Regions from separate parts of the Cobetia sp. cqz5-12 genome, predicted to be linked through region 1. Evidence: predicted binding sites of a transcription regulator. Region 1 holds the regulator's gene; the other holds the start of a gene.
The links. Region 1 encodes PhoB, which activates phosphate uptake and scavenging genes when phosphate is short. Its sites were predicted from a motif close to TGTCATANNNNTGTCANA; they were not measured.
Positions count from the first base shown of each region.

Region 1 (10,703 bases):
GGCGGACTGGTAGAGAAGCAGCTGCAGGATGCCGTCACGGCATTGCTGGAAGGCGACAGTGAAACCGCCACGCGGGTGCGCGACAACGACAAGGCTGTCAATGACATGCAGCTCAAGATCGATGACGAGTGCACTCGGGTGCTGGCCCGCCGTCAGCCGGCGGCCTCCGACCTGCGCCTGGTGCTGGCCGTCATCCGCGCCACCTCCGATCTCGAGCGTATCGGTGATGAATCGAGCAAGATCGCACGCAACGCCATCTCGCTGGTCGAGAATGGCCAGAGTCCGCGCGGCATGGTCGAAGTGCGTCATCTCAGTCAGCACGTGCGCAGCATGGTGCGTGACTCCCTGACGGCCTTCGCGCGCTTCGATACCGACCTGGCGCTCAAGGTGCTGCGTGAAGATGCCTCGGTGGATCTGGAATATCAGAGCGCCATGCGCTCGCTGATGACCTTCATGATGGAAGACGCGCGCCAGATCACGCCGGTGCTCAACGTGATGTGGATTCTGCGTGCGCTGGAACGTATCGGGGACCACGCCGACAACCTGGCCGAGTACGTCATCTTCCTGGTCAAGGGCGTGGACGTGCGTCACACCGATACCCATGACCTCAAGCCGCAGGACCTGGACAAGAAGTGAGCTGACACGCTTCCCTGCCCCTGTGTCGCCTCTTTCGCCTCTTTCGCCCCGCACCTGCCCACCGGCAGGCCGCGGGGCGATTGCGTCGTGGGAGCGCGAGCGGTGTCAGTCGGCCGACAGCTGCGCCGCGCAGGCGGGAGTGCTAGGGTGTGGCTCCGGTCAGCCCGCTGGCTGGCCGGTTCTTTTGAGATGACGAGGACGTCGCATGATTGATGCCGTATCGGCGCTGGTCCGCGGGACCCGCATGGTCTATACCCCCGGGCTGCGCCGCTTCGTATTCGTACCGCTGGCGATCAACCTGGTGCTCTACAGCATCACGCTGTGGGTGTTGTTCAACCAGTTCGGTGGCTGGATCGATTACTGGATGCTCAAGGTACCGGCGTGGCTGGACTGGCTCAGCTGGTTGATCTGGCCGGTGCTGGTAGTGAGTCTGTTGCTGGTGGTGTTCTTCACCTTCAGCCTGGTGACCAACCTGATTGCCGCGCCCTTCTACGGCATTCTGGCCGAGAAGGTCGAGCATCGTCTGGATGGCACCCTGATCGATGATGACCGTGGCCTGATGAAGATCGGTGTCGACTCGCTGGGGCGTGAAATGGCCAAGCTGGGCTACTTCATCCCGCGCATGATCGCGCTGTTCATCATCGGCTTCATCCCGGGCCTGAACCTGCTCTCGCCGCTGTTGTGGGGGCTGTTCTCGGCCTGGAGCATGTCGATCCAGTATCTCGACTACCCGATGGACAACCATCAGGTCAGCTTCGGTGACATGAAGCAGCGCCTCAAGGCGCGCTGGTGGCCCTCGTTGACCTTCGGTGCCGCGGTGTTCGTCATGACGCTGGTGCCGCTGGCCAATCTGCTGTTCATTCCGGGCGCCGTCGCCGGGGCGGTGTTGATGTGGCAGAGCCACTACCGTCAGTTGCCGGCACCGCGTCGCTGAGACAGCCTGTCGCAGCTGGTTCATCGCTGAACTGGCTTGTCGCTGTACTGGCTTGTCGTCGAGGTCGCCGCAGCGTCGTCTGGCGGACCAAAGGAAACGCCCCGCAATCGCCTCCTTTCGAGGTGGCTGCGGGGCGTTCTGCATTGGGCTGGCGTCCGCTCAGGGACTGATTCAGGCCATCACTGGGCTAGCGCACTGCTGGCTTGGGAAGCGCTCGCCTGGCAGGCGCGCTCGCCGGGGAAGTGACAGCGGAAGCGCGCGCCCTCACCGGGGTGGCTGTCGATCTCCAGATGGCCCTGATGGCGAATCAGCACATGCTTGACGATGGCAAGTCCGAGGCCGGTGCCTCCCGTGGCGGTGCTGCGGCCCTTGTCGATGCGATAGAAGCGCTCGGTCAGGCGCGGCAGGTGGACCGGGTCGATGCCATCCCCGTCATCTTCCACCTCGACCAGCAGACCCTGGTCATCCGCCTTCCAGCGCAGGGTGATATGGCAGTCTTCGGGGGTGTAGCGCACCGCATTGAAGACCAGATTCGAGATCGCGCTGCGCAGCTCCTGCTCCTCACCGCGCAGAGACAGGCTGGTATCGGCCTCGATGGTGAAGGTGTGGCGTCCCTGGGACAGGCCTTCAGCATCGTCGCGGATATGGGCGAGCAGGGCACTCATGTCGATGCAGCGACCGTTGTCGGACAGTTCGTCGGTTTCCAGGCGTGACAGGGTCAGCAGGTCCTCGACCAGGTGCTGCATGCGGTCGGTCTGGCTCTGCATCTGACCAAGCCCACGCTGCCAGCGTGGGGGCAGGTCATCGGCGTAATCGGAATAGGTCTCGAGATAGCCGGCCAGCACGGTCAGCGGCGTGCGCAGTTCATGGGAGACATTGGCCACGAAGTCGCGGCGCATCTCTTCAAGACGATAGAGGCGGGTGACGTCACGCAGCATGACCAGACGCTCGTTGTCACCGAACAGGGTGATGGAGATCTGCAGCGTCAGGTTGTCAGACAGCGGTGACTGGAGTGTCAACGGCTCGCGATAGGCCAGCCGATTGAAGTAGTCGATGAAGACGGGGTCACGCAGGTAATTGGTGATGTGCTGGCCGCGGTCGTGGCTGGCCTTGAGACCGACCAGCTGCTCGGCCGCGCTGTTCCACCATTCCATGTCACCGTGGTTGTCCAGCATCACCAGGCCGTCGCGCATGGCCTCTGAGGATTCCTGGATACGGTTGAGGATGCTGCGCAGTCGCTCCTGAGCCTGACGCTGGCCCTTCTGGTAGCGGTAAAGACGATCGAGCAGGTCTCCCCAGACGCCATCGCCGGGCGGTGGCTCTTCATGGGGATTGGTGATCAGCCAGGTGTAGAGGCTCTTCAAATGCTTGAGATGGACGAACAGATACAGCGAAAGCCCCAGCGCCAGGCCCCAGCCAAGATGGCCCAGCAGGCCACCGATCAGGCCGAAGCCACCGGCAAGGTAGCCGAGGCGCCATAGCTCGTTGGTCCAATAGCGCATGAATTCCTCAGGCCTGAGCGCTGAAGCGGTAACCGGTGCCGCGGACGGTCTGGATCAGATGCTGATGGCCTGTGCCCAGCGCCTTGCGCAGGCGGCGGATGTGCACGTCCACGGTGCGCTCCTCGACATAGACGTTACCGCCCCATACCTGGTCGAGCAGCTGGCTGCGCGTGTAGGCACGCTCCTGATGCGTCATGAAGAACTGCAGCAGGCGATATTCGGTCGGGCCGACATCCAGCGAGTTGCCGTGGGCGGTGACGCGGTGGCTGGCCGGGTCGAGCATCAGGCCTTCGACTTCCACCGCCTCCTCGACTCCCTTGGGCGTGGTGCGACGCAGCACGGCCTTGAGACGGGCGACCAGCTCGCGCGGCGAGAAGGGCTTGGTGATGTAGTCATCGGCGCCGGCTTCCAGGCCTTGAATCTTGTTGTCTTCCTCGCCCTTGGCGGTCAACAGGATGATCGGCAACTCCGAGGTAGTCTCGTCTCGCTTGAGACGCCGCGCGAGCTCCAGGCCACTGGTGCCCGGCATCATCCAATCCAGCAACAGCAGATCGGGCTTTTCATCGACGACGATGGCGTGGGCGTCCTGGGCATTGTCTGCCTCCAGTACGCGGTAATCCGCCATTTCGAGGGCAACGGCGATCATCTCGCGAATCGAGGATTCATCGTCGACAATCAGTACGGTCTTGGAGCTCATCGCTAGATCCCATGCAGCAGTCGGCGCACGCGCCAGAATGACAAGTCGATGACGATTACAACCCGCTTATATGACAACGAGATGACAACTGCCAGCATGGCAGCTTGCACGCAAGCCTGCCAGCCGCCTCTGAAGGGTGGGCGGCCGGCATGAACCGTGGGCTGGGGAGTAACCGGGGGCAGGGGTCGCTTTAAATCAAATAAAACTGATGTTCATGCAGACGTCAGCTCATCGGCCAGGTCGCCAGGGCGATACCGGCGAAGATCAGCAGACCCGTCCAATGATTGTTGAGGAAGGCCTGGAAGCAGGGTGAACGCTCACGCTCACGGATCAGACGTTGCTGCCAGACGAAGGTGACAGCGGCGGCAGCCAGCCCCAGCCAGTAGAAGATACCCAGCGCCAGGTGCAGGCCGATGCCGATCAACACCGCCAGCATGCCCAGCTGCAGAAGGCCGATCATCAGCTTGTCGGCACGCCCGAACAGCACGGCGGTGGACTTGATGCCTACCTTGAGGTCGTCGTTGCGATCGACCATTGCATAGGCGGTATCGTAGGCCACCGTCCACATCAGATTGGCCGCGAACAGCCACCAGCCGTAGGTCGGCACTTCCTCCAGCGTCGCGGCGAAGGCCATCGGAATCGCCCAGCCGAAGGCGGCGCCCAGCACCACCTGGGGCAGATGGTGGAAGCGCTTCATGAACGGGTAGCTGGCCGCCAGCAGCACGGCGACGATCGACAGCAGTACCGTGGTCAGGTTGGTGAAGCACACCAGCACGAAGGCGGCCGCGACCAGCCCCCCGAACAGCGTCAGCGCCTCGCGCTCCGAAATGCGACCCGAGGTCAGCGGCCGGTCACGCGTGCGCTCGACATGCTTGTCCCAATGGCGGTCGGCGTAGTCGTTGATGACGCAGCCGGCGGCGCGCATCAGATAGACCCCGGCGATGAATATCAGCAGGGTCGTGCGCTCGGGAATGCCATCTGCCGCCAGCCACAGCGCCCATAGAGTCGGCCACATCAGCAGCCAGGTGCCGATGGGGCGATCCAGCCGTGTCAGGGCGAGGTAGTCGGCCAGTCTGGAAGGACGCGAAGCGGCGGAAGTGGATGACGCGGTCATCGGGGCTCCTGGGCGGGTGGTAGTGGGCAAGGAAAGAGAGGGAAGCGAGGCCGGTCGGCCGCAAGACTCAGGCCAGCTGCAGCGCGTGCTGGAAGGCTGGGGTGAAGCCCTCCTGCACCAGCACCTTGAAGCGACCATGCGAGAACATCGAGCGGCGCATCCACAGGCTGGTGGTTCGGGCCAGCGGTCTGCGGCTCGAAAGCACCAGCGGGGCGCGGCTGACATCGATGGCGCTGCGGGTCAGGTCCGGCTGGCGAAACAGCCAATGGCCCAGCGAGCGCTCGCCCAGCGTCGAGAGGCGATGACCGTGAGCCAGGTCCAGCGCCGCCAGCGAACGTGCGATCACCCATGGCGTATCGCCATGACAGAGCGCCACTTCACGCCGCCAGACATGCCGACGTGGGCCGATGCCCAACAGGCGCGCTTCATCCAGGCGTGCGGGGCCGGTGTCCTGCAGCAGCAGGCGCACGCGCACGCCCTGAATGGGCTGGTCATTGCGTTCATCCTGCTGCTGCATGGCGCTGGCAAGACGCTGGGTCAGCGAGTCCGTCGATGAGAGCCACGCCCACCAGCCGCCCGGCATGACCCCCTGCAGCGCGGCAGCCGGCTGCCAATGACGGCGCACCGCTGCTGAAGCAGCGGGCGCGGCGCGCGTGGATGAGGGCCAGCGAGTCGCAGGCTGGCACAGGGACTTGGCTGACGAATGAGGCGCCTCACAGGTGGAGGTCAGTGACGTGAGCGCTGCGCGATGAGGCTCGCCTGCTGGGCATCGGACCACGGTGAATTCCCTGTCAGGATGACGAAATGGCGAGTCTAGCATGGCAGGGCGACAAGGCCTCCCGCTCAGGCATGCCGGCACTGCTGGTGGGCTGGTATGCTGGGCGCATTCTTTGGCGTTCATGACTGACGCTGCTGGCGCTCTTTCATCAGCGCTTCTCTCGGATCGATCTCAGGAGATGGTGCCATGCGCGACCCTCGCACCCTTGTCATCATTGGTACCGGCATGGCGGGCATTGCTCTGGCGCGCGCGCTGCGTGCGCGTGACAAGGACAGCCGGCTGATCCTCATCAGCCAGGACAGCGGCCACGATTACGCCAAGCCCATGCTGTCCACCGCCTTCGCCAAGAAGATGTCGGCCACCGACCTGTCGCGTCAGGCACCGGTGGCGCTGGCGGACGAGCTGAATGCCGAGCTGCGTACCCATCAACGCGTCACTGCCATCGATGGTGATGCCCGCCAGCTCTGGCTGGGCGAGGAGTGTCTGGCCTATGACGAGCTGGTGCTGGCACTCGGTGCCGCGCCGCGTCGTCCCTTCTCCGTCGCTGCGGAAGTGGCTTCGCGGGTGCAGAGCATCAATGATCTCGACGACTATGCGGCCTTCTGCGCGACGCTGGCGAAGGCCCGCGAGCGCGGGGAAGACGGGCACGTGGTGATTGTCGGTGCCGGGCTGGTCGGCTGTGAATACGCCAATGATCTGACGGCCGCCGGCCACCGCGTCACGCTGGTCGCGCCGGAGGATACTCCGCTGGACGGATTGCTGCCGCAAGCGCTGGGGCAGCGTCTGGGGGCGGCGCTGGATGGACTCGGCGTGACGCGTCGCCAGGGCGAGATGGTCGAGACCATCGCCGCCAGCTCGGGCGAGGAGGCCGAACGCCAGGCTGCGCCGGTCGAAGTGCGCCTGCAGAGTGGTCGTCGCCTGACGGGCTCCGTGGTTCTGCTGGCCACCGGCCTGGCACCGCGCATTCGTCTGGCGCAGGCCGCGGGCCTGAGTGCAGGTGGTGACGGCATCCGTGTCGACCGCCACCTGGCCACCTCTCAGCCGCATATCTGGGCACTGGGCGATTGCGCCAGCGTCGAGGGCGTCAATGCCATGTACGTCCAGCCGCTGCAGATGGCTGCGCGCACCCTGGCGGCCAACCTGTGTGGCGAGCCGAGCGTGCTCGACTGGAGGGCGTGGCCGGTACTGGTCAAGACACCGGTCTTGCCGGTGGTGGCCTATCCGCCGCGTTCGGCCGTGGCGCGCTGGGAAATCACCGGTGAAGGCGATGACCTCGAAGCGCGTGCACTAGATATGAACGAACGCTTGATTGGATATGCGTTGACAGGCGCCGCCGTTCGCAGGAAAGTCGAGCTAGCGCGGCAGGCGCCGCCGTTGCTAGGCTAGGCGATGCCATGATCGATGGTCGTAAATCCCTTGCTGCCAGCGCGGTCAGGCACGATAGTGAATGCTCCGTCAGACATGCTGCTCAGCGTGCGTCGTCTGACAGATTGCTGCCATCGACAGGTTGATACGGCAAAGCTTGCCGGGAGCGGATCGCGTCGCCGCCATACGCCACCGCTAGCAAGTGCAAGAACAACAATGGAAACGGCGGCTTGGCCGCCCGTGCAGAATGCCAAACCAGGAGGGCTTTTCATGCGCAAGCCAGAACTCGCTGCGGCCATCGCCGAGCGTGCGGATCTATCCAAGGACAAGGCCAGTCAGGTACTGAACGTGATTCTCGATGAGATCACTCATACCGTGGCCAAAGGCAATGACGTCTCACTGATCGGTTTCGGGTCATTCACCGTGCGCCAGCGTGCGGCGCGTACCGGCAAGAACCCTCAGACAGGCAAGCCGCTGACCATCCCGGCCAGCAAGACCGTTGCCTTCAAACCCGGCAAGTCGTTGAAGGATGCAGTGACCAAGTAACCTCGGCTCGTGCTTCAGCGCAGACCCGGGGTGGCTGTCGCCATGGCTTTCAATCGTCGTCATCAAAAGCCCTGTCGGCTGTCATGCTGATGCCATCGGTTCCGCCCTGCGGGGCCGGTGGCATTTTCATATGGCCTGCGTGAACGACGCTTCGCGATTCAAGGAATGACACCATGAAGCTCAAGATATTGCTGTGGGTGCTGGGTCTGCTGCTCAAGCGGGCCTTCAAGCGCGACCCCGAATTTCGTGCCGAGCTGGAAAAGCGCCCGCTGGACTGGGGCGTCGCGACCGAAGACATGAGCATCGCGCGTCACTACCGCATGTCCCACGCGGGCGTCACCACCGGCAGTGGCCTGCCGGTGGATACCGAGCTTGAGCTGCGCTTCGCCGATAGCGACAGTGCGGTGGCCTTTCTGCTCAAGCCCTCGCCGCGTGCCTTCCTGCAAGGCCTGATGGACCAGCGTGTGCGTCTGGTCGGCGATTCGGCCCAGCTCAACCGCTTGCAGTCATTGCTCAAGCGCATTCGCTGAATGGTCCTGTGTCGTGCCTGCATGAACGAAAGACGCCCCGCTGATTCTCTCAGCGGGGCGTTCTTTTTTGCGATGAACCTTTTTGCCACGAGGCTTTCGTTTGTCGCGAGCCTTTCTTTTGTCGCGAGGCTCTCTTGGGGGGCGTCACAGCAGCTGCTTGAGGCCCGGAATGCCTTCGAGCACCTGATCGACCACGCCATCGCCGGCTTCTTCGCGAGCATAGCTCAGCGTCTCATCAGCCACGCCACGCGCCTGGTCCATGTTCAGGTCCAGCCCCATCAGTTTCTGGCCCAGTTCCAGCGCACCGCCACCGCTGCCGCCGGTGAAGGCGCTGACGGCGCCCATCAGGCCGCCCATGAGGCCACCGCCACCGGACTCGGCGGCTTCCTCGCCTGCGCTGCCGATCAGGCCTTCCGCTCCCGGAATGGCGCCCAGCAGTGAAGCGGCCGGGCCATCCGGCCCCTGCTCACGCACGAACTTGAGAACCATGCCGACCGCCTGCTCGGCGATTTCCGGTGACAGCCCGAGGGAGCCAGTGACGCGTTCGATAAGAGGATGCATCGGTATTCTCCATGAAAGCCAATGAGGTCAGGATTCTTCAGAGTGGCACGTCGCGGCGATTCGACATTCGACGCGCCTGCCAACGCTTGCATGCGCCATGGCTCTCGGACACGGCAGAACGGGGTGTTATGCTAGCGATATAAATCTAAAGTCTAATGCGCTGCCCTGCGCTCTGGTCACGGAACACTTCATGACACGCTCTCTCTTGGACTCCCTCATGCACTCCCTGCGTCGTCTGTGGACGCTGGATGCCTTCAGCTATTCGCTACGCATGTTGATCGCGCTGGGTGGCGTGATGGCGGTGGGGTTCTGGCTCGACGAGATGGCGGTGGTGATTCCGCTGTTTCTGGGCGTGATCGCCTCGGGGCTGGCGGAAACCGATGATCACTGGCGCGGCCGACTGCGCGCGCTGGGCATGACGCTGGCCTGCTTCAGCATCGCCGCCGTCTCGGTGGAGCTGTTGTTCGGCATGCCGCTGCCCTTCGTGATCGGGCTGGCGCTGGCCACCTTCGCGATGCCGATGCTGGGCGCCATCGATGCCCGCTACGGCGCCATCGCGCGCGCCTCGTTGATTCTGGCCGTCTACACCATGATCAGTCTCGAGCAGCAGCATGGTGATGGTCAGATCGCGGTGCTGGAGCGCAGCCTGCCCGAATGGCTGCGGGAGCCGGGGCTGGGCATCAATCTGGTGCAGCCGCTGCTGCTGGTGGTGGGCGCGACCTGGTATGGCCTGCTCTCGGTCGTGTGGTGCGCGCTGTTCTCGCGCCAGCCGCTCAAGCACAGCATGGCGACGCTCTACCGTGAGCTGGGGCGCTACCTGATTCTCAAGGCGCAGCTGTTCGAGCCGCTGCGCAATGTCGACCAGTCCGCCCGGCGTCTGGCGCTGGCCGAGCAGAACGGCCGCGTGGTGGTGGCGCTCAATCAGACCAAGGAGATGGTCTTCCGGCGACTCGCCGGGCGGCGCGATACCACCAAGCTTGACCGCTATCTGCGGCTCTACTTCATCGCCCAGGACCTCCATGAGCGCGCCAGCTCCAGCCATTACCCCTACGGCCAGCTCACCGACGCCTTCTTCCATCACGACATCCTGTTTCGCTGTCAGCGCCTGCTGGAGCAGCAGGGGCGCGCCTGTCGCGGGCTCGGCAAGGCGCTGTTGATGCGCCAGCCCTTCGATGCCAGTGACAGCCAGCAGGCGCTGGAAGACCTCAATGCCTCGCTCGTCTATCTCAAGCAACAGCAGCGGCCCGAGTGGCACCATCTGATGCAGGCGCTGGAAGCCCTCGCCAGCAACCTGCGCCTGATCGAAGGCCAGATCGCGCGCCTGAATGATCTCGAAGCCGTCAGCAATGAAAGCGACAACAGCCTGCTGGACCGCTCGCCCCACGGCACGCGCGACATGTTCGAGCGTATCCGTAGTCACCTGACGCCACGCTCGCCGATCTTCCGTCATGCGCTGCGTCTGACCGCGACGCTGGTGGCCGGCTATGGCGTGCTGCTGGCGGTGCACCCGACCCAGGGCTACTGGATTCTGCTGACCGGGCTGTTCGTGTGCCGTCCCAGCTACGGCGATACGCGCCGCACGCTGGCGCAGCGGATTCTGGGCACGCTGATCGGTCTGGTTGCCGGCTGGGCGCTGATCAGTCTGTTCCCGGCGCCCACGATCCAGGCCGGTATCGCCGTGGTCGCGGGGGTGCTGTTCTTCGCTACCCGTGGCTCGCGCTATACCCTGGCCACGGCCGCCATCACGCTGATGGTGCTGGCGTGCTTCAATCAGGTCGGCGATGGCTTCGATCTCATCTGGCCGCGCCTGTTCGATACGCTGGTCGGCGGCCTGCTGGCGGGGCTTTCGGTGGTGTTGATCCTGCCGGACTGGCAGGGCCGCAAGCTCTACCGACAGGCCGGCGTCAGTCTCAAGACCAGCGGTCGCTATCTGGGCGAGGTGCTGTCCCAGTACCGTCACGGCAAGCGCGATGATCTGGCCTACCGCCTGGCACGCCGCAATGCCCATAACGCCGATGCGGCTTTCTCCAATCTGCTGGC
Region 1 is NZ_CP044522.1:4,130,790-4,141,492, reverse strand. It holds gene phoU (phosphate signaling complex protein PhoU) at 1-636, shown strand, start outside; gene cysZ (sulfate transporter CysZ) at 842-1,570, shown strand; gene phoR (phosphate regulon sensor histidine kinase PhoR) at 1,750-3,072, opposite strand; gene phoB (phosphate regulon transcriptional regulator PhoB) at 3,080-3,769, opposite strand; gene ubiA (4-hydroxybenzoate octaprenyltransferase) at 3,993-4,883, opposite strand; gene F8A90_RS17200 (chorismate--pyruvate lyase family protein) at 4,951-5,508, opposite strand; gene F8A90_RS17195 (NAD(P)/FAD-dependent oxidoreductase) at 5,848-7,047, shown strand; gene F8A90_RS17190 (HU family DNA-binding protein) at 7,297-7,572, shown strand; gene F8A90_RS17185 (hypothetical protein) at 7,746-8,102, shown strand; gene F8A90_RS17180 (DUF2780 domain-containing protein) at 8,247-8,663, opposite strand; gene yccS (YccS family putative transporter) at 8,854-10,703, shown strand, end outside.

Region 2 (10,703 bases), 810 kb from region 1:
GGGTGTCTATGATGCGGCGCTGGTGCCGCTGATGGCTGAAGCGCTCAAGCGTCTCGGGGCCGAACATGTGCTGGTGGTGCACAGCGATGATGGTCTGGACGAGATCTCGCTGGCGGCTCCGACGCTGGTCAATGAGCTCAAGGATGGCGAGATCCGCGAATATCGCATCGCGCCGGAAGACTTCGGCATCGCGCGCCAGTCGCTGGATTCGCTGGCCGTCGAGACGTCTGCCGACAGTCTCAAGCTGGTGCAGCAGGCGCTGCGCGGTGATGAAGGCCCGGCCAGCGACATCGTGGCGCTCAATGCCGGTGCGGCCCTCTATGTGGCGGGCATCGCGGACAGCCTCAAGGAGGGGGTCAGCATTGCCGAGGATGTGCAGGCCAGCAAGCTGCCATTCGAGAAGATGAAGGAATTGGCGGATTTCACCCGTGTCTACGCCCAGGTCAATGATGAAGGAGCGACCCGCTGATGAGCACCGAGCAGATGACTGACAAGGCATTGCCGACCATCCTGGCCACGATTCTGGCGCGCAAGGAAGAAGAGATCGCCGAGCGCAGTGCCGCGGTGAGCGAGGCGGATCTGCAGGCCCTGATCGAGAAGCAGAGCGCGCCGCGCGGCTTCATCGCGGCGTTGACGTCGCGCATTGACCGTGGCGAGCCGGCCATCATCGCCGAGGTCAAGAAGGCGTCACCCTCCAAGGGCGTGATTCGTGAAGACTTCGAGCCCGCCGAGATTGCCGTGGCCTACGAGAAGGCCGGTGCCGCCTGTCTGTCGGTGCTCACCGATGCCGACTTCTTCCAGGGGCACGAGGACTTCATGATCGAGGCGCGCGACGCCGTCTCGATTCCGGTGATTCGCAAGGACTTCATCATTCATCCATATCAGGTGCTGGAAGCGCGTGCCATCGGCGCCGACTGCATCCTGTTGATCGTTGCGGCGCTGGACGATGCACGTCTGAGCGCGCTGTATCGTCAGGCGCGTGAGCTGGGCATGGATGTGCTGGTCGAGGTGCATGACGGCGAAGAGCTCAAGCGTGCACTGGCGCTGGGCATCGAGCTGGTCGGCATCAACAACCGTGACCTGCGCACCTTCGAGACGTCGCTGGAGACGACGTTGGATCTGTTGACCGACATGCCACAAGGCGTGCGTGTGGTCACCGAATCCGGCATTCATACCCGTGACGATGTGGCGAAGATGCGCGACAGCGGCGTTCACGGCTTCCTGGTGGGAGAAGCCTTCATGCGCTTTGATGATCCGGGTGAGAGGTTGCGGGGATTGTTCTTCGAGGATTGATGGCCCGGTACTGTCGCAATTGCTTATCTTCTGGATAACAAAAGCCCGCATGGCGATGCCGTGCGGGCTTTTTCATATCTGTCTTCTGTCGAAAGGCCTGTGGCCGCCATCCGTTACAGGGTCAGGCGTCTGTCTTGACGTTCTCGACTCCCTTGCGTGCCGTGAGCAGAGCCTCGGCGATTTCCTCGACCCCGGCGCCATGACTGTGGCGTGTTACCCAGCTGGGTTCCCAGCCGAGTGCCGCGCGGTGCTGAATGATGTTGGCCACGCCCACGGTATGGCGGAAGGTGGCAAACATCGGCGCATCATTGGGGGCATCACCGACGTACATCACCTCCTGCTCCAACTGCATGCGGTCCAGTCCGAAGGTCTCGGTGAGGACTCGCACTGACATGCGCGCCTTGTCGAACTCGCCTTGCCACGCATTGATGTGGATGGAGCTGGCGCGCGCCTGAATACCGGCAGCCGTGAAGCCGGCGATGATGGCACGAATCTCGCTCTGCGCCAGCGGGCCGACCGCCTGACAGTGGTCGACCGCGACATCGGCGAAGCGGAAGGGCTGGTCCTGGGCCAGTGCTGCGCGCGGATGGTTGAGCAGCAGCTGACGGGCGACGGTCATGACGTGGCGCTGGCGAGCGCGCAGGCGCTGCTCGTCTTCCCACCAGGTGGTGAGGATTCGCTGCCCCTGGCGGCGGAAGGCAAAGGCGCCGTTCTCACCGATCACGCTGGCGACTGGCCAGGCGCGTGCGATGTGATCGCACCAGCCCGCACAGCCGCCCGTGACGGGGATGACCTTGATGCCGGCGGCATCCAGACGCTCCAGCGCCGCCAGCGTCGATGCCGCGAGACGCCCTTCATGGGTGAGGGTGTCATCGATATCGGTCAACAGATACCGGATACCCGACAGGGTGCTGGCAGGGCAGTGGGCGAAGGCTTGCATGGTGATTCCAGAAATCCTCAGAAGGTAAATGGGGGCGCGGCTGTCATCAGCCGTGTATCCCTTCAGTATTGTCGATGCGTGTCGGCTTGCATGACGCGCCTTGGTTCAGGCAGTGAAGCGCACCGACAGACTCTGCTGGCTGGCAGCCTCCAGCGCGCTGCGATAATCGGGTTGGTGGGGCAGCTCATCGGTGACCAGCAGATCGATCTCCTCGAGCGGGGCGATACGGCACATGGCGGCGCGTCCCCACTTGCTGGCGTCGGCGACCAGAATTCGGCGCTGGGCGTGGCCGACCAGTGCACGACTGACCGCGGCTTCTTCCGGGTCGAAGTCCAGCAGCCCACCGGCATCGAGGCCGCCACAGCCGAGGACCGCGATATCGACCTGATGACGCGCGAAGAAGGCCACGGTGGCACTGCCGACCACGTCGAGATCCTGCGGGCGCAGTTGTCCTTCCGCCAACTGGACGGCGACATCCGGATGGGTCGAGAGCGCCTGCGCCACCTGCAGATTGTTGGTGATCACCCTCAGGCCGCGCCGGGCAAGCAAGGCTTCGGCGACCGCCACCACGCTGGTGCCGATGCCCAGTGCCAGGGTGGCGCCATCGGGAATCTCGGCGACCACGCTGGCGGCCATGGCCTGCTTGGCGGTTCGCGCCAGCATGATGCGCTGGGAATGTCCAAGGTTGTAGCCGCCCGGTGGGCGCTCGATGCCGCCGTGGCGACGACGCGCCAGCCCCCGCTCACACAGTACGCCCAGGTCACGCCGGATGGTCTGGGGCGTGACGTCGAAGGCGTGGGCCAGCGGATCGACCGCCAGCTGGCCCTCGCGGGCCAGCCGCTCGAGAATCTGTTGCTGGCGCGGCGTCAGTGCATCATCGATTGCGTGCTCGATGCTGCGACTGTCGCGCTCGATGCCCGGGGTCATGTCTGGGGTAGCCCTTGCGTGGTGGTGTCTTTCGGCAGAGTGGGCTGGCGGTCTTCCTCGCTGAAGATGGCCGGGTCATCGCTGATGACGGCATCCACACCCCAGGCCCAGCGCGGCGCGAAGGCGGCCGCATCATTGGGTGTGTAGCAGAGCAGCCTGTGGCCACGGCTGGTGACGGCACTGGCCGCGACCCGCGTCAGGGCGCGCCAGTCGGCATGCACGGAGCTTGCGTTCAGCTCATCGGCCAGGCTCTGCCAGTCGTCGGGGATGTCATCGTAGAGCAGGCCGATATGCACCTGCGGGTCGCGTTGTCGTGTCAGGCGCAGCGCCTGGGGGTCAAACGACGAGATGATCAGGCGTGAGGCGGGCAGGTGGGCGGTGGCCATCGGGATGGCGGCATCGACCAGCGCCTGGGCATCGTGGCCAGGACTGAGCTTGAGCTCCAGATTCAGGCGCATGTCCAGGCGTGCGATCAGCTCCAGCGCCTGCTTGAGTGAGGCCATGCGCTCACCGGCAAAGGACGCATTGAACCAGCTGCCGACATCGAAGGTCTGCACGCTGTCCCAATCGAGATTCTTGAGCTTGCCACGCCCATCCGAGCAGCGATTCACGCCGGCATCGTGCCAGATGACCGGCGTGCCGTCGCCCAGCAACTGCACGTCCAGCTCCACCCATTGAAAGCCTGCCTCATGCGCCGCCTGAATGGCGGCCAGGGTATTTTCCGGCGCATAGGCCGACAGACCGCGATGTGCGATCGCCAGGGGCAGAGACAGGGCGCTGTCAGTTGAATGTGACGATGAAATCATGGTGAATCCTCACAGAAGAATGGCATGGCTGCTCGCCACGAAGCCGCGGCGCTGATCAGCAGAAGCGAATCACTGATGCTCAGGCACGAGACTGATCAGGGCAGGTCTCAAGCATTACCATCCAATGATGACGTTATCAGGGCAAGAGGTTCAGTCGTCCCGCGATGGAATGAAAGCGGTCATTCGATGACCGTTGTCTCCTGCTCACGGGTTGCCAGACGCTTGCCGTCGGTACCGAACAGGTGCGCGCGGGCCGGGAGCACGGCCAGGCGCAGTGTCTGTTCTTCCTCGACCGCGTGTTCGCCATCCAGCCTGACCACCAGCGGCTCGCTCTGGCCTTGCAGTCGGCAGTACGCGAGGGTGTCCGCGCCCAACGGCTCGACCAGCTCGATGCGCGCCTCCAGCTCCGCGGCTCCTGTCGGCAGATCCTCATCCTTGCCCATCACCTGCAGGTGCTCGGGGCGAATGCCAAGCGTTGCATCGTCGCCGGTCGCCAAGCCTTCGCCATTCAATGCAAGCCTTGCGCCACAGGGTAGCGACAGGCTGGCCTGTGCCTGGGTGACGCTCAGGAAGTTCATCGCCGGTGAGCCGATGAAACCGGCGACGAACTGGCTGGCGGGCTGATCATAGAGCGCCATCGGCGTGCCGAACTGCTCGACATGGCCGCCATTCATCACCACCAGACGGTCGGCCAGAGTCATGGCCTCGGTCTGATCATGGGTCACGTAGACGGAGGTGACCTTGAGGCGCTTCTGCAGGCGGCGGATCTCCAGGCGCATCTGGACACGCAGCTTGGCGTCCAGATTGGAGAGCGGCTCATCGAACAGGAAGACCTGCGGCTTGCGCACGATGGCACGGCCCATGGCGACACGCTGACGCTGGCCACCGGAGAGCTGCCTGGGGCGGCGGTCGAGAAGCTCGGTCAGGCCCAGCAGTTCGGCGGCCTCGCTGACGCGGCGCTGGATCTCATCCTTGGGCGTGCGCCGGTTCCTGAGGCCGTAGGCCATGTTGTCGAACACGCTCATGTGCGGGTAGAGCGCGTAGTTCTGGAACACCATCGCGATGTCGCGCTCGGCGGGTTCCAGCTCATTGACGCGCTGGCCGTTGATCTCCAGATCGCCCTCTGAGATGTCTTCAAGCCCCGCCAGGGTGCGCAGCAGGGTCGACTTGCCACAGCCGGAAGGACCGACGATGACGATCAGCTCGCCTTCGCCGAACTCGAGATCGATGCCATGCAGGGCCTTGTAGCCATTGGGGTACTGCTTCTTGAGCTGCTTGAGCGCCAGTGTTGCCATGAGATGTGTATCCAGAGCGGTGCCGTGAGGGAAAAGTCAGTCCATCACGGCGTAACGGAATTCAGGGGGCTGCGTTTGAGATGTCGGAAGCTGACGTGCGAGGCATCACTTCTCGCTGTCGACCAGTCCCTTGATGAAGTAGCGCTGCATGAACAGGATGACGAGGACCGGCGGACCCATGGCCAGCAGCGTGGTGGCGGTGACGTCCTGCCACGGCACCAGGCCGTCGCCGGTGGTCAGCATGCGCTTGAGGCTGACGACGATGGTCAGGTAGTCGGCATCGGTGGTGATCAGCAGCGGCCACAGATACTGATTCCAGCCGTAGATGAACATGATCACGAACAGTGCCGCGATGTTGGTCTTCGACAGCGGCAGCAGGATGTCCTTGAGAAAGCGCCACGGCCCGGCGCCATCGATGCGCGCGGCCTCGACCAGTTCCGCCGGGATGGTCAGGTAGAACTGGCGCAGCAGGAAGGTCGCGGTGGCGCTGGCGATCAGCGGCAGGATCAGGCCGGCGTAGCTGTCCAGCATGTTGAGATCTGCCACCACCTTGAAGGTCGGCAGGATGCGCACCTCCACCGGCAGCATCAGGGTGATGAAGATCAGCCAGAAGCACAGCTTGCGGAAGCGGAACTCGAAGAACACGATCGCGTAGGCCGCCATCACCGAGATGATGATCTTGCCGATGGCGATACCCAGTGCCATCAGCAACGAGTTGAACAGCAGGGTCATCACGTCGGCGCCGAGACTGCTGACCGGGTCCTCCAGCAGGTGGCGATAGTTGTCCAGGCCTGCCTCGCCGATCCAGACCGGGGCGACGTTGGAGTAGAGGTCCCCCATCTCGTGGGTACTGGCGCTGAAGGCGATCCAGACCGGCAGGAAGAACAGCGCGCAGCCGACGATCAGCAGAGCATGGCTTGCGATATCAAGCCCGGGGCGGTTGTAGCGCATCAGTACTGCACCTTCTTCTCGACATACTTGAACTGGATCAGCGTCAGCACACCGACGATGATCATCAACAGCACGGACTGGGCAGCACTCGAGCCCAGGTCCTGCCCGACGAAGCCATCTTCATAGACCTTGTAGACCAGGGTGCGGGTCGAGCCGGCCGGGCCCCCCTGGGTGGTGGCATCGATGGTGCCGAAGGTCTCGAAGAAGGCGTAGACCACGTTCATCACCAGCAGGAAGAAGCTGGTCGGCGAGAGCAGCGGGAAGGTGATGGTCCAGAAACGCCGCCAGGGGCCGGCGCGGTCCATCGCGGCCGCTTCCAGCAGGCTCTTGGGAATGGCCTGGAGTCCTGCGAGGAAGAACACGAAGTTGTAGCTCATCTGCTTCCAGATCGAGGCCAGCACCACCAGCAGCATGGCCTGGTCGCCATTGAGCTTGTGGTTCCAGTCGATGCCGATGGAGGACAGCAGTGCCGGCAGAATGCCCAGCGTCGGGTCGAACAGGAACAGCCACAGTACTCCGGCGACGGCAGGTGCGACGGCGTAGGGCCAGATGAGGAAGGTCTTGTAGGTATTGGCCCCGCGCAGCACGCGGTCCGCCAATACGGCCAATCCCAGCGCCAGTGCCATGGCACCGAAGGCCACGGCAAAGGAGAAATAGGTGGTCGTCCACAGTGTCTCGAGATACTCCGGCTCGCTCAGCACGTTGACGAAGTTGCTCAGGCCGGTGAATTCCCGCGAGAGCCCGAAGGCATCCTCGACATAGAAGGCCTGCTCGATGGCCTGGTAGGCCGGCCAGAAGAAGAACACGCCAACGATGATCAGCTGGGGCGCCAGCAGGATCCATGGCGTGAAGGGGTGTCGATTGAAATGAGCCATGCAGCAGAGGTCTCGCAAGGGATGAAGGACGGATCACGTCGGCCGTGTTCGTGAGTGGCGCCTGGCGTGATCGAAATGATGGTCTCAGGCCGTGAGAGAAGGGAAAGGGCACTCGTGAGGGTGCGCTTTCCGCTCTCTGGCGATGGAGAATGGTGGGAGGGCGAGCCCTGCATGGGCCCGCCCCCGGTATGGCGATGATCAGCCGTTGGCGCGTTCGAACTTCTCGAGCAATGAGTCGCCACGCTTGACGGCGTTGTCGAGGCCGTCCTGCACGCTTTCCTTGCCGGAGAAGATCTTCTCCAGCTCTTCATTGATCACGTCGCGGATCTGCACCATGTTGCCCAGGCGCAGCCCCTTGGAGTTCTCGGTTGGCGTCGCGGAGGTCATCTGGGTGATGGCGACGTCGGTACCCGGGTTCTCGGCGTAGAAGCCTTGCTCGCGCGTCAGCTCTGCCGCGGCAGTGGTGATCGGCAGATAGCCGGTGAACTGGTGCCAGTCGGCCTGCACTTCGGGCTTGGAGAGGTACTGGAAGAACTTGGCGACGCCCTGGTATTCCTCATCGCTGTGCCCGGACAATACCCAAAGCGACGCGCCGCCGATGATGGAGTTCTGCGGCGTCTCGATCACATCGCTGTCATAGGGCAGTGGTGCCACGCCGAACTCGAAGCCCTTGGCGCTTTCCTTGACGCCGGCATAGCTGGCGGAAGAGCCCATCATCATCGCGCACTCGCCGGAGTAGAACTTGGGCGCCGCGTCATCGAAGCGGCCGCCGAACACGAAGCGCTTGTCGGCCTGCCAGTCATCGAGACGCTGGATGTGGTCGACCACGGCAGTCTTGTTGAATTCAAGACGGGTATCGGTACCGGCGAAGCCGTTGGCCTGGCTGGCGAAGGGCACGTCATTGCGTGCCGAGAAGTTCTCCAGCATCACCCAGGACGGCCAGGTAGTGGTCAGGCCACAGCTGGCGGCACCGGAATCGACGACCTTCTTGAGCGCAGCGCCCATTTCCTGCCAGGTCTGCGGGAGGGACTCGACGCCCGCCTTGGCCAGCACGTCCTTGTTGTAATAGGTCACCGGCGTGGAGGAGTTGAACGGCATCGACAGCATCTTGCCGTCGGTATCGGTGTAGTAGCCGGTGACGGCAGACAGGTAGGCGTTCGGGTCGAAGGCGGTGCCTTCCTGCGGCGCGAAGTCTGCCATCAGTTGATGCACCGGGACGATCGCGCCCTTGGCGCTCATCATGGTGGCGGTGCCGACCTCGAAGATCTGCACGATGTCAGGGCCCTTGCCAGCGCGGAAGGCGGCGATGGCGGAAGTCATGGTCTCGGAGTAGTTGCCCTTGAAGACCGGCTTGACGATGTAGTCGTCCTGACTTGCGTTGAAGTCGGCCGCGATCTCGTCGACCTTCTTGCCGAGCCCGCCACCCATGGCATGCCACCACTCGACTTCGGTGGCGGCGAGGGCACTGGCGGAGGCGGAGGCGAAACCGATGGCCAGCGCGAGGCTGGCAAGGCGACGAGTCGCGGTGGCGGTCGTGCGGGTACTTGCATGATGAGTCGGGCGGCGCATGGTCAAACTCCTGAGAGGTTCCCCTGGCCAGCTTCCGCAACAAAGAAGAAGGACGCTGGCCGCTGACGATCGATGGCGACGATCAAGTGAACATTTTCTTGTTCTTTTGATGATCGTCCGAAAAGCGTAGACGACTCTATAGCGCCCGCCTTACAACTTTGTGACAGTGAGATGTTCATTCGAGCCAGGCTGACGTCAGGACTGAACCTGGGTCGATCTTGTGACTGAGCAGCGGGTGTGGGCTGCTCTCAGGTCATCTCCGGCTGGCAGGTGAGGCGCCGGGGGCAACTCAAGGCCGGAATAAGCGGCCGGCGAGCGAGTGTGCTAGTCTTGCGCGCTGAAAATGCCTGTGGCGGAGAACGCGATGAAAGTGGTTGAAGTGAGTGCCGGTGCCCGACGTGATGCCTGTCTGGCGATGCTGTGCGCCGAAGTCCATGGCCGCGAAGGGGGTCTGGATGCGCTGGTAAGTTACGCCGGCGTGCGTGGGGTGTGGTTCGAGAATGAGATGGCGCGTCTGTTCGCGCTGGTCGACGATGCCGAGCGCATCCACTCCGCTGCGCTGCTGGTACTCGACGAGAACGCACGTGGCCTGAATCTGGCGCTGTGGGCGACGCCGACGGTGCATCGCGGTCACGACCACGGCATCGCGCTGGTCTCCCAGCTGTCAGATCATGGCCGCCTTCAGGTGCGCATCACCGACAGCTCACTGGTCAGCGTGCTGCGTCGCGCCGGCATCAACGACTGGCTTGAGGCCGAGGCCGAAGGCGATCAGCCGCGCGAGCTGGTCGGCATGAATCCGGCGGCGCGTGTCGGCAACCTGGCGGCCCTGGACGCGCCGCTGCGTCTGGACCGCGAGCGCATCAAGCGCTCCTTCAAGGCGCGCCCGAAGGACTTCGAGACCTACAAGAGCGCCTTCGTGCGTGACCTGGAGCACTTCGCGCGTCATATCTGAGGATGAGATGACGTAAGCGAATGACATGCTCCACCAAGACAAAGGCCCCGCTCAATGAGCGGGGCCTTTGTGGTTCTGCGATCGGCGGTCAGCGATCAGTTCGTGCGTCGATCACGTGGGCGTCGGCCAGTGATCAGGCGGCGTCCTGCTGCGGGTTGGAGGCGGTGCCGTCACTCGCCATCGGCTTGCGCACGAAGGCATCGAAATCGAAATGGTCGACGGTCAGCATGTCGAGTACCTCGGCTTCGAAGACACGCATGAAGTCGCCATCCTCGGCGGACAGAATGCCTGCCTCGACCGCCGCTTCGATACGCGCTTCCGGAGACAGTGCGTCGGCCGGAATCTCGCCCTTGTGGTAGGCCTTGGCCAGCGCCTTGTAGATCGGCTCGGCGCGCGGGTAGTCCTTGAGCAGCGCGTTGTAGCGGGCGAGGGCATTGTCCTTCTGGCCTTCGTCCTGCGCGTCCCAGGTATTGTCGGTCAGTTTGGCACGCAGTGCAGTGTCGGTGGAGACGGCACGGGCGATCTCGCGCGTCAGGCTATCCCTGGGCATGGCGAACTGACGACCACGCGGCAGGGCGATCACGCGCAGGGCAGTGCCGAGTGCACGGTTGGGCAGGTTGGCGAACAGCTCATCCAGTGCCTTTTCCGCGCGGTGCAGCAGCCACTGCATGCTGTAGTGGAACAGCGCCTCTTCGTGTTCGCAGGCCTCGGATTCGTGCCACTGCTTGAGCGTCAATGACGCCAGATAGAGGTTGGAGAGCACGTCGCCCAGGCGTGCCGACAGCATCTCGCGCGCCTTGAGGCTGGAGCCGAGACTTGCCATGGCCGCATCGGCGGACAGCGAGAAGGCGGCGCTGAAGCGGTTGATGTGGCTGGCGTAGGGCGTGGCGACGGCATCGAAGCCTGTGGCCTTGCCGCCGATACCGAAGCTCTGGGTGAAGGCGCGAGCCGCGTTGCCGAAGATCAGGCCTGCATGGCGGAAGAAGGCCTGGTCGAAGGCGTTCAGGTCATCGGCGTCCTTGGCGGCCAGTTCTTCCAGCACGTAAGGATGGCAGCGGATCGCGCCCTGACCGAAGATCATCAGGTTGCGGGTCA
Region 2 is NZ_CP044522.1:728,299-739,001, forward strand. It holds gene trpD (anthranilate phosphoribosyltransferase) at 1-469, shown strand, start outside; gene trpC (indole-3-glycerol phosphate synthase TrpC) at 484-1,293, shown strand; gene F8A90_RS03090 (HAD-IIB family hydrolase) at 1,415-2,233, opposite strand; gene F8A90_RS03095 (DeoR/GlpR family DNA-binding transcription regulator) at 2,339-3,160, opposite strand; gene F8A90_RS03100 (glycerophosphoryl diester phosphodiesterase) at 3,157-3,966, opposite strand; gene F8A90_RS03105 (sn-glycerol-3-phosphate import ATP-binding protein UgpC) at 4,146-5,261, opposite strand; gene ugpE (sn-glycerol-3-phosphate ABC transporter permease UgpE) at 5,367-6,212, opposite strand; gene ugpA (sn-glycerol-3-phosphate ABC transporter permease UgpA) at 6,212-7,087, opposite strand; gene ugpB (sn-glycerol-3-phosphate ABC transporter substrate-binding protein UgpB) at 7,286-8,656, opposite strand; gene F8A90_RS03125 (hypothetical protein) at 9,021-9,608, shown strand; gene F8A90_RS03130 (acyl-CoA dehydrogenase) at 9,742-10,703, opposite strand, start outside.
Region 2: a site for PhoB is predicted at 8,805-8,822, ahead of ugpB (sn-glycerol-3-phosphate ABC transporter substrate-binding protein UgpB). Genes of this name have one in related genera too.